Regions from separate parts of the Pseudogracilibacillus sp. SO10305 genome, predicted to be linked through region 2. Evidence: riboswitches for the same ligand, from Rfam matches in the RefSeq annotation. Region 2 holds a riboswitch; each other region holds the start of a gene.
What was found. Region 2 has a riboswitch for S-adenosylmethionine ahead of SPD45_RS04740 (O-acetylhomoserine aminocarboxypropyltransferase/cysteine synthase family protein). Riboswitches for the same ligand answer to the same signal wherever they lie in the genome.
Positions count from the first base shown of each region.

Region 1: linked by a shared signal. The riboswitch ahead of metK (methionine adenosyltransferase) and the one ahead of SPD45_RS04740 (O-acetylhomoserine aminocarboxypropyltransferase/cysteine synthase family protein) in region 2 are both predicted to bind S-adenosylmethionine.
Region 3: linked by a shared signal. The riboswitch ahead of SPD45_RS03105 (methionine ABC transporter ATP-binding protein) and the one ahead of SPD45_RS04740 (O-acetylhomoserine aminocarboxypropyltransferase/cysteine synthase family protein) in region 2 are both predicted to bind S-adenosylmethionine.

Region 1 covers NZ_JAXHDE010000027.1:933-4,218, forward strand. The annotation lists gene pckA (phosphoenolpyruvate carboxykinase (ATP)) at 1-1,035, opposite strand, end outside; gene SPD45_RS14100 (hypothetical protein) at 1,447-1,584, shown strand; SAM riboswitch class I at 1,888-1,994, shown strand; gene metK (methionine adenosyltransferase) at 2,145-3,286, shown strand, end outside.
Region 2 covers NZ_JAXHDE010000003.1:158,988-162,273, forward strand. The annotation lists gene megL (methionine gamma-lyase) at 1-733, opposite strand, end outside; gene rarD (EamA family transporter RarD) at 859-1,800, shown strand; SAM riboswitch class I at 1,852-1,959, shown strand; gene SPD45_RS04740 (O-acetylhomoserine aminocarboxypropyltransferase/cysteine synthase family protein) at 2,073-3,286, shown strand, end outside.
Region 3 covers NZ_JAXHDE010000002.1:98,459-101,744, reverse strand. The annotation lists gene gcvH (glycine cleavage system protein GcvH) at 1-353, shown strand, start outside; gene SPD45_RS03115 (toprim domain-containing protein) at 444-797, shown strand; gene SPD45_RS03110 (thioredoxin family protein) at 804-1,112, shown strand; SAM riboswitch class I at 1,184-1,292, shown strand; gene SPD45_RS03105 (methionine ABC transporter ATP-binding protein) at 1,375-2,406, shown strand; gene SPD45_RS03100 (methionine ABC transporter permease) at 2,396-3,061, shown strand; gene SPD45_RS03095 (MetQ/NlpA family ABC transporter substrate-binding protein) at 3,077-3,286, shown strand, end outside.

The DNA.
Region 1 (3,286 bases), on a different contig from region 2:
TAAGAAAATAATTGTATTTGGATGACCTGCAACACTTGGAACGATGATGTTGTCAATGTTCTCTAACGGGTATGCAGCTCTTGTGTTTTCTGTTAATGAAACGTCTGAGTAATCAGGTTCACGACTATGATCATCAAGTACGACGTTTTCTAATACGGAACCGAAACGAATAGCATCGAAAATTTGTGGTTCTTTTTCACGTGTTAAATCAACACATTTTGCGTAACAACCACCTTCAATGTTGAATACACCGTTTGGACTCCATCCATGTTCATCATCACCGATTAATTTACGGTAAGGGTCAGCTGATAATGTTGTTTTTCCTGTTCCTGATAAACCGAAAAATAAAGCAACATCACCTTCTTCACCAACGTTTGCTGAACAGTGCATAGATAAAATGTTTTGTTGTGGTAATAAGTAGTTCATCACAGAGAAAATAGATTTTTTAATTTCTCCAGCATATTCTGTTCCACCGATTAATACGACACGCTCTTTGAATGAAATAACGATAAACGTTTCAGAATTCGTTCCATCTTCTTGAGGGTCTGCTTCTAATGTCGGAGCAGAAAGAACTGTAAAGCCAGCCTCATGTGCTGCTAACTCTTCTTTTGTTGGTGTAATGAATAACTGACGGGCAAAAAGGTTATGCCATGCATATTCGTTTACAACTTCCACTGGTAAACGATATTTTTCGTCTGCTCCAGCGAATCCTTTAAAGGAGAAAACTTCATCTTTATTTTTTAAGTGATTTACAACTTTATCGAATAATTTTTGGAATGATGCCTCATCGATTGGTTTGTTTACTTCGCCCCAATCTACTAAATTTTCAGAAACGTCATCACGAACAATGAAACGGTCCTTTGGTGAACGACCAGTGTATTTTCCAGTAGTTGCTTGAACTGCTCCAGTTGCAGTTAATACACCTTCATTACGTGATAAAATCTTTTCAACTAATCCTGGTACAGATAAATTGTTCTGAACATTGTCATTTTGTAAAATTTCTTGTGATACAGTTGACCTAGCTGTCGTATTCATTGAATTAATCCATCCTTTTTTCTCGTGTACTTTAAAATCTGAATATAGTATAACACATTAAACGAATTAGTCCATACTAATGTAATAAAACTATTAGAAAATGTTGATTTATTATAATAAAACAAAAGTTTAAATACCTAAAAACGTTGGTGCAATAACGTTTTTAGAATGTATTACAATTTTGTGAAGAAAATCACAAAAACTTTGTTTCATTACAGTAAATCTATTTTAACATAATCATATCAATACTTGAACTAACATTTTAGCCTCAAATAAAGGATAAGAAAACAGGGTAGCAAGAAAGAGTAAGAACTGTTTCGTCTTATGCGTAATAGGATAAAATTAATGATGCTTCGTTGTTCAGAATGTTTATTGAAAAAGTGTTATATAAAAGAAGGAGTCGCGTTCATATTGAGAAAAAATAATAGATCAGTTCATGGTTTTATTGGGTTTGGAGTGGCGGTTATTATAGTAGGTATTTTAATTGATGATTGGATTGCGACGACGGAAAAAGAAGTGGGTGCTTTCACTCGAACAGAGTTTTCTTAAAGTGTTTTTCTCACTACTGTTGTCAGTAAGATTATATCGGCGATGATATTTATTGGAATGGGTGAAACGATGGAATGAATTGGTACAGATCCAAAATGTCCATATATTTGAAAAAACTTTTGAAAGAAGAGAAAAGGAACTCGTAATTATCAAAATATCGGGGGTATAGTATGAATATAGAGGGTTGTATTTCTTCTTATTTAATCGATTGACATTTCACGTATTATCATATAGACTAGCCATTATAGTATACATATAGAGGTGTTTCTCGGAAAATATTTCATATGTAATAAACAACGGACTCTCTTATTAGGAGTTGGTGGAGGGACAGACCCTGTGAAGCCCAGCAACCTCACAAGTATGTGAAAAGGTGCTTACCTGATGCAAGGATTTTCCTTGAACAATAAGAGTGAAAGGCAGAAACGATATCCTTTCCTCATTTATATAGGAAAGGATTTTTTCATGAATTTCATTATTTATGAAAAACGAACGAGTCATCTCGTTCCCTATGATCTCTATCGAGTAGAGCTCCGTGTAATATATATAGGAGGCTTATTATAATGACAAAGAATCGCCGTTTATTCACATCAGAATCAGTAACGGAAGGACATCCGGATAAAATGAGTGACCAAATCTCGGATGCAATTTTAGATGAAATTTTAAAAAGGGACCCGAATGCACGTGTTGCATGTGAAACGACAGTCACAACAGGGTTAGTGTTAGTTTCGGGTGAAATTACGACGAATGTATATGTCGATATCCCATCCATCGTTCGTAAAACCGTAAAAGAAATTGGATATACCGATTCTCGTTACGGATTTGATGCTGAAACATGTGCTGTATTAACTGCTATTGATGAGCAGTCACCTGATATTGCAGGTGGAGTAGATGTTGCATTAGAAACACGTGAAGGGGAGGCAGATGAATCGGAAATTGGCGCAGGAGACCAAGGATTGATGTTCGGATATGCATGTGATGAAACAGAAGACTTAATGCCATTGCCGATTTATTTAGCGCACCGCATAGCTAAACGTTTAACAGATGTTCGTAAAGACCATACATTACCATATTTACTGCCTGATGGTAAAACACAAGTAACGGTAGAATATGATGAACACGATAAACCTGTTCGTGTCGATGCTATCGTCGTGTCTACTCAACATAAGGAAGATGTTACATTAGAACAGATCCAAAAAGATGTACAGGAACATATTATTAAACCGATCGTTCCGAGTTTCTTATTAGATGAAAACACGAAATATTATATTAACCCATCTGGTCGTTTCGTGATCGGTGGACCACAAGGGGATGCCGGATTAACAGGCCGTAAAATTATCGTCGATACGTACGGTGGATATGCTCGTCATGGTGGGGGAGCATTTTCAGGTAAAGATGCGACAAAAGTGGACCGCTCTGCAGCATATGCTGCACGTTATGTTGCGAAAAATATTGTGGCAGCACATTTAGCAGAAAAATGTGAAGTTCAATTAGCGTATGCTATTGGAGTGGCACAGCCTGTATCGATTGCGATTGATACATTCGGTACTGGAAAAGTGTCGGAGGAAATTTTAGTTGATGTTGTTCGTGAAAATTTCAACTTAAGTCCACGCGGCATTATTCATATGTTAGATTTACGTCGTCCGATATACCGTGACACAGCTGCATATGGACATTTCGGTCGCCGTGATGTCACCCTTCCTTG
Region 2 (3,286 bases):
CATCAAATGGCGCTAATACAGCACCAATATCTTTACGTGTCGTACTTGCAATGTCATTCATCATCTCTTCTTTTCCGACGGCAATTCCAGCAATGACATCTCCGTGCCCATTTAAATATTTTGTCGCACTATGTACAACGATGTCACACCCAAGCTCTATCGGACGTTGTAAATAAGGGGTTGAAAATGTATTATCTACAACGACAGGTATATCGTATTCTTTTGCAATGTTGCTAATCAATGTTAAATCGATTAATTGCATCGTCGGATTAATAGGCGTTTCAATATAAATAACTGCCGTATTTTCTTTTATGGCATGGCGAATTTTTTCCTCTGATGCAAAATCTGTTAATTCGACATCCATTCCATACTTCTCTTCCATCATTTTTAATAAGCCGAATGTACAACCGTACAAACCATTCGAACATAAAATATGATCATTTGCTTTTGTAAGTGCAATGAGTACAGCAGATATGGCGCCCATTCCCGAACCGAATGCTAATGCACGCTCGCCACCTTCTAACACTGCCATCCTTTTTTCTAATACATCTACAGTCGGATTCCCAATTCGTGTATAAATATGCCCGTCTGCTTCTCCACTAAAGCTTTTCTCCCCATGTTCAGCAGACTGAAATTCAAATGTAGACGTTTGAAAAATTGGCACTGAAACACTACCTAGCAATTGTTTTGCATCATATCCATCATGAATGGACATCGTTTCAAATTTTTTCATGCCCGTTCCTCCTCTTATTTATGTAACTCTAGTATAACAAACTTTCTGATAATTCTGTTTGACCATGCATGAATGGATGAAAAAGTCGGAACAATTGCCAACAGCTAGAACATAGGCGTAAAATGATGGGAGAAAACATCAGTGAAGTGAGGCAGGAAATGGACAATAAAAACATGAAAACAGGCATTATGCTAGGCATTATTACATATATTTTATGGGGATTTTTCCCAATCTATTGGAAACTATTAGACATATATGAACCAGATGTCATTTTAGCGAATCGCATCATTTGGTCTTGTCTCTTTATGGTCGGATATTTATTCTTCACAGGCAAATTACGTTCCTTTTTCTCATTATGTACAACACTATTAAAAGATAAGCAAAAAATGCTCTACATTACATTAGCATCTATTGTGATAAGCGCAAACTGGCTCATTTACATTTGGGCTGTACATAATAATTTCGTCATTCAAGCAAGTTTAGGTTATTATATGAATCCTTTATTAAGCATCGTATTAGGTGTCCTATTTTTAAAAGAGGCATTATATCCAGCACAAAAAGTTGCATTATTATTCGCAAGTTTTGGCGTATTATATTTAACGATATCATATGGTGTCTTTCCTTGGATTTCTATTGCATTAGCACTCTCGTTTGGTTTATATGGGTTGTTTAAAAAGGCTGTTAAGCTAGATTCAGCATATTCATTAACAGTGGAGACGTTACTATTAACTCCAATTGCACTCATTTACTTATTCACGTTTGTTGGTGTAGATTTAGGATTTGCAGCAAGTACATCATGGACAGATACAGGATTATTACTCATCTCCGGGATCGCTACAGCCGTCCCACTATTATTGTTCGGCTATGCAGTCGCATACATTCCTTTGTCCTTAGCAGGAATTTTACAATATATCGCACCGACAATTATGCTGATACTCGGAGTATTTCTTTATGATGAGCCATTTACGTCTGCACATTTCGTGACGTTTACATGTATTTGGATTGCGCTAATTTTATTTGTATCTTCTACATTAAAAGTCAATAAAGTTAGAAAATTCACAAATTAATTGACATTGATTTACAAACATGTATAATGGATACTAATTTCATCGACACATCTCTTATCAAGACGGACGGAGGGAATAGGCCCTGTGAAGTCCAGCAACCTTAAAGCGTTTGCTTTTAACGGTGCCAAATCCTACAGATGATATTCTGGAAGATAAGAGGGGGATAATACATAATGATACCCTCTTCTTACAATCATGTAGAAGAGGGTTTTTATATCATCGCCTTCTCAAATGGAATACAATAAGTTCAAAATTTTAAGGAGGAGTTTTACATGTCAACATTCAATTTTCAGAAAGATGAAACAATTTTACTTCATGCAGGTCAGGAGCCAGATCCTACAACAGGTTCTCGTGCACTACCAATCTATCAAACAACTTCTTACGTATTTAACGATACAGACCATGCGCGCAACTTATTTGCGTTAGCAGAAGCTGGTAATATTTATACACGTTTAATGAACCCTACGACAGACGCTTTTGAACAACGTGTCGCACAATTAGAAGATGGAACAGCGGCAGTGGCAGTTGCTTCAGGGATGGCTGCAATTACATATGCGATTTTAAATGTTGCAAGTGCAGGCGATGAAATTGTAGCAGATAGTAATTTATATGGTGGAACATATAACCTATTCATTCATACATTGCCACGTTTCGGAATTACTGTAAAAATTGTCGATGGGACAGATCCGGAGGCGATTCGAAATGCTATTACAGATAAAACAAAAGCCGTTTTTGGAGAAACCATTACGAACCCTAGTTTAAATGTATTTGATGTTGAAACTGTAGCAAATATTGCACACGAACACGGCATTCCATTAATCATTGATAACACTTTCGCTCCAAAATTTGCGAAACCATTAAAATGGGGAGCAGATATTGTCGTACATTCTGCAACAAAATGGATTGGTGGACATGGGACATCGATTGGTGGAATCATTGTCGACGGCGGACGTTTCAACTGGGATAGCGATAAATTCCCTGGATTTACAGAACCGGACGAAAGCTATGGTGGTGTTCGCTTCGCTGATTTAGGTCCAGTTGCATTTGCACTTCGGATTCGTGTTCAATTATTACGTGACACAGGAGCAGCAATTAGCCCACATAACGCATTTTTATTAACACAAGGATTAGAAACTTTACATGTTCGCTTAGAACGTCATAGTGAAAACGCGATAAAAGTCGCTAATTTCCTAAAGGATCATCCTGGTGTAACATGGGTGAACTTCCCTGGATTTGACGATCATCCATCACATGAATTGGCACATAAATATTTTGAATATGGATATGGATCTGTTATTACATTCGGTATTAAAGGTGGTCTAGAAGCCGGTAAAACATTGATCGACCACATTGAACTATGGTCTCATGTTGCGAACGTAGGTGACGCGAAGTCATTAATTATCCACCCAGCTTCTACAACACACCAACAATTGAATGAAGCAGACCTTGCAAAAAGTGGTGTAACAGAAGATCTTGTTCGTCTTTC
Region 3 (3,286 bases), on a different contig from region 2:
AAGAACATACGTGGGCACGAGAAGAAGGAAGCGATATTCGTGTCGGGCTTACTAAATTTGCCTTAGAAGAATTAGGAGACATCGTATTTGCGGAACTTCCAGAAATTGGTACGGAAATTGAAATGAACGAACCATTCGGAAGCGTAGAATCTGTGAAAACAGTATCGGAATTATATGCACCGGTTAGTGGTCGTGTAGTGGAAATTAACGGAGCACTACAAGATAACCCTGAAACAGTAAATGAGTCTCCTTATGACCAAGGATGGTTCATCGTCATCGAACCGACAAAGGACGAGCAGTTAGACGAGTTACTTTCAGCAGACGAATACGAAGCATTAATTTCAGCAGAATAATGGAAAAGCTATTCAACGATGGGCGGACAAAACACATCGTGAATAGCTTTTTGTTTTAAAAAGGTGCAATGAAAAGGATGCAATGATAAAATGAAAATAATTATTGTTGAAGGAAAACAAGATAAAAAACGGCTCGAAACGATTATCGATGGCCGTGATGACGTACAAATTTTATGTACATTCGGAACATTTAGTATTGAAAAATTTGATGAAATGCTTGAAACGTATGATTTAGACAATCATCTTGTTTATATTTTCGTTGATGAGGATCGTCCAGGGAAACAACTTAGAAAAAAGTTGAACGAAGAATTGCCTCATGCTGAAAATATGTATATTCCAGAAGAACATATTGAAGTTGAAGCAGCACCATACAATATTCTCGCAACAGAACTCGTCAAATTTCATATTCGAATTAACCCGATATATTTATTAAAAGATTGGTGAGAAAACATGCAAGAGATCAAACAATTACCATTAACGAAGGATGGTTTCCTTTTTATTCATACCCCCTTTTGTGGGACGTGTCATGTCGCAAGAAGTTTTTTACAAAAAATTGAAACAACACATAAAGAGGAAATTTTTCTAGAGATGAATGGCTCCCTATTTCCAGAATTCATGCAAGAGAATAAAATTGAAAGTGTACCGTGTTTACTCATTGTGAAAGATGGGGAAATAAAGGAGAAAATTTATACGTTTCATTCGGTTGCAAACATATATCATTATGTGTTTGAGTATAAACCTGAGTTATTTTCTAGGTAATATGCATTATCGTTGACAAAGATAACAAGGACTGATAAGATTCAATATAATAACCAATTGAATATAATTAACTCTTATGAAGAGCAACGGAGGGACTGGCCCTGTGAAGTTGCGGCAACCTTCAATTCTGAATTGAAAGGTGCTAAATCCTGCAAAGCACACCGCTTTGAGAAATGAGAGAACGTGAAGATATATAATCTTTTTGTTCTCTAGAGCAAAGAGATTTTTTTATTGGAATAAAAAGAAAAGGAGGGTACACATTTTGATTTCGATCAAAAATTTAAAGAAAACATTCACGATTGACAATCGGCCGATCAAGGCAGTTGATGATTTAACATTGGATATCGAAACTGGTGAAATATTCGGTGTGATTGGATATAGTGGGGCTGGAAAAAGTACGTTCGTTCGCTTACTAAATCGCCTTGAAGAACCGACAGCAGGAACTATTACAATTGATGGCGAGAGCATGACCGAATTAAATGCGAAAAATCTTCGTACAGCAAGACAAGATATCGGAATGATTTTCCAACATTTTAATTTATTATGGTCACGAACGACGGAAGATAATATTGCCTTCCCTCTCGAAATCGCTGGTGTGCCAAAAGCAGAAAGAGAAAAAAGAGTAAAAGAACTCATTCAATTAGTTGGATTAGAAGGTAGAGAAAAAGCGTATCCATCCCAACTTAGTGGGGGACAAAAACAACGTGTCGGAATCGCAAGGGCACTCGCGAATAATCCGAAAGTGTTATTGTGTGATGAAGCGACATCTGCACTTGACCCGGAAACGACGAACTCTATTTTAAATTTACTCGTAGATATTAACGAGAAACTCGGTTTGACGATTATTTTAATTACCCATGAAATGAACGTTATTCGAAAAATTTGTCACCGTGTTGCAGTGATGGAACATGGGAAAATTGTGGAACAAGGGAATGTGTATGACGTTTTCACGAATCCACAACATGGGGTGACACAACGATTCATTGGAGAGGTTGTGGAAGAGGGCCGGGAAGATGATACATTGGATGAAGTATTGGAGGAAGTAGAACGAAAAGGAAAAGTTCTTCGATTACGATTCCAAGGTACAGCAACAAATGATGCTCTTATTAGTGAAATTGCGAAAAACTACGATACTCAAGTTAATATTTTACATGGTAAAATTACGAAAACGACATACGGTACGGTTGGTTCACTTGCAATTCAATTAATCGGAGAGAAAACTGAAATAGAGAAAGTTGAAGCTTTTGTTGAAGCTTCCTCGGTAACAGTGGAGGTAATTCGCGATGACACTTGATTTTTCAAAACTTGATACGAGCCAATTGCTTGAAGCTACATATGAAACGTTTTACATGACAATCATCGCACTTATTGGAACTTTTATTTTAGGATTATTGCTTGGTCTATTACTTTATTTAACAGACAAAGATGGTCTATGGGAAAATAAAATATTAAATTTTATCATTGCGACATTTGTTAACGTCTTTCGTGCTATCCCATTCATCATTTTAATTTTATTATTGTTTCCATTAACGAGACTTTTAATTGGAACGATTCGGGGACCGAATGCAGCACTCCCGGCTTTAATTTTAGGAGCGGCACCATTTTACGGTCGTTTAGTGGAAATTGCATTAAAGGAAGTGAATAAAGGTGTTATTGAGGCAGCGAAAGCGATGGGATCAACGACGAGACGTATCATTTTTAAAGTGTTAATCCCAGAATCAATGCCAGCACTTATTTCAGGTATTACCGTTACAGCGATTGCATTAATTGGATACACCGCAATGGCTGGAGCGATCGGAGCAGGTGGACTAGGGAGTTATGCATATTATGCAGGATTCCAACGAAGAATTTTTGAAATTGTCCTCGTCTGTTCAATCATTATAGTAATTGTCGTTTTTATTTTCCAATTCATTGGAGATTTTATATCTAAAAAAATTGATAAAAGGTAAAGGGGAGAATGTTTCATGAGAAAGGTTTTAGCTTTATTCGCATTAATTTCAATTTTAGTTTTAGCGGCATGTGGTGGAGGAAACAATGACAACGCAAGTAGTAACAACGCAGGTAATAACGATGGGAACGCAGAAGAAGTGACAATTAAAGTAGGAGCTTCAAGTGTGCCACACGCGGAGATTTTAGAAGAAGCGGCACCAATTTTGGCTGAAGAAGGTATTACG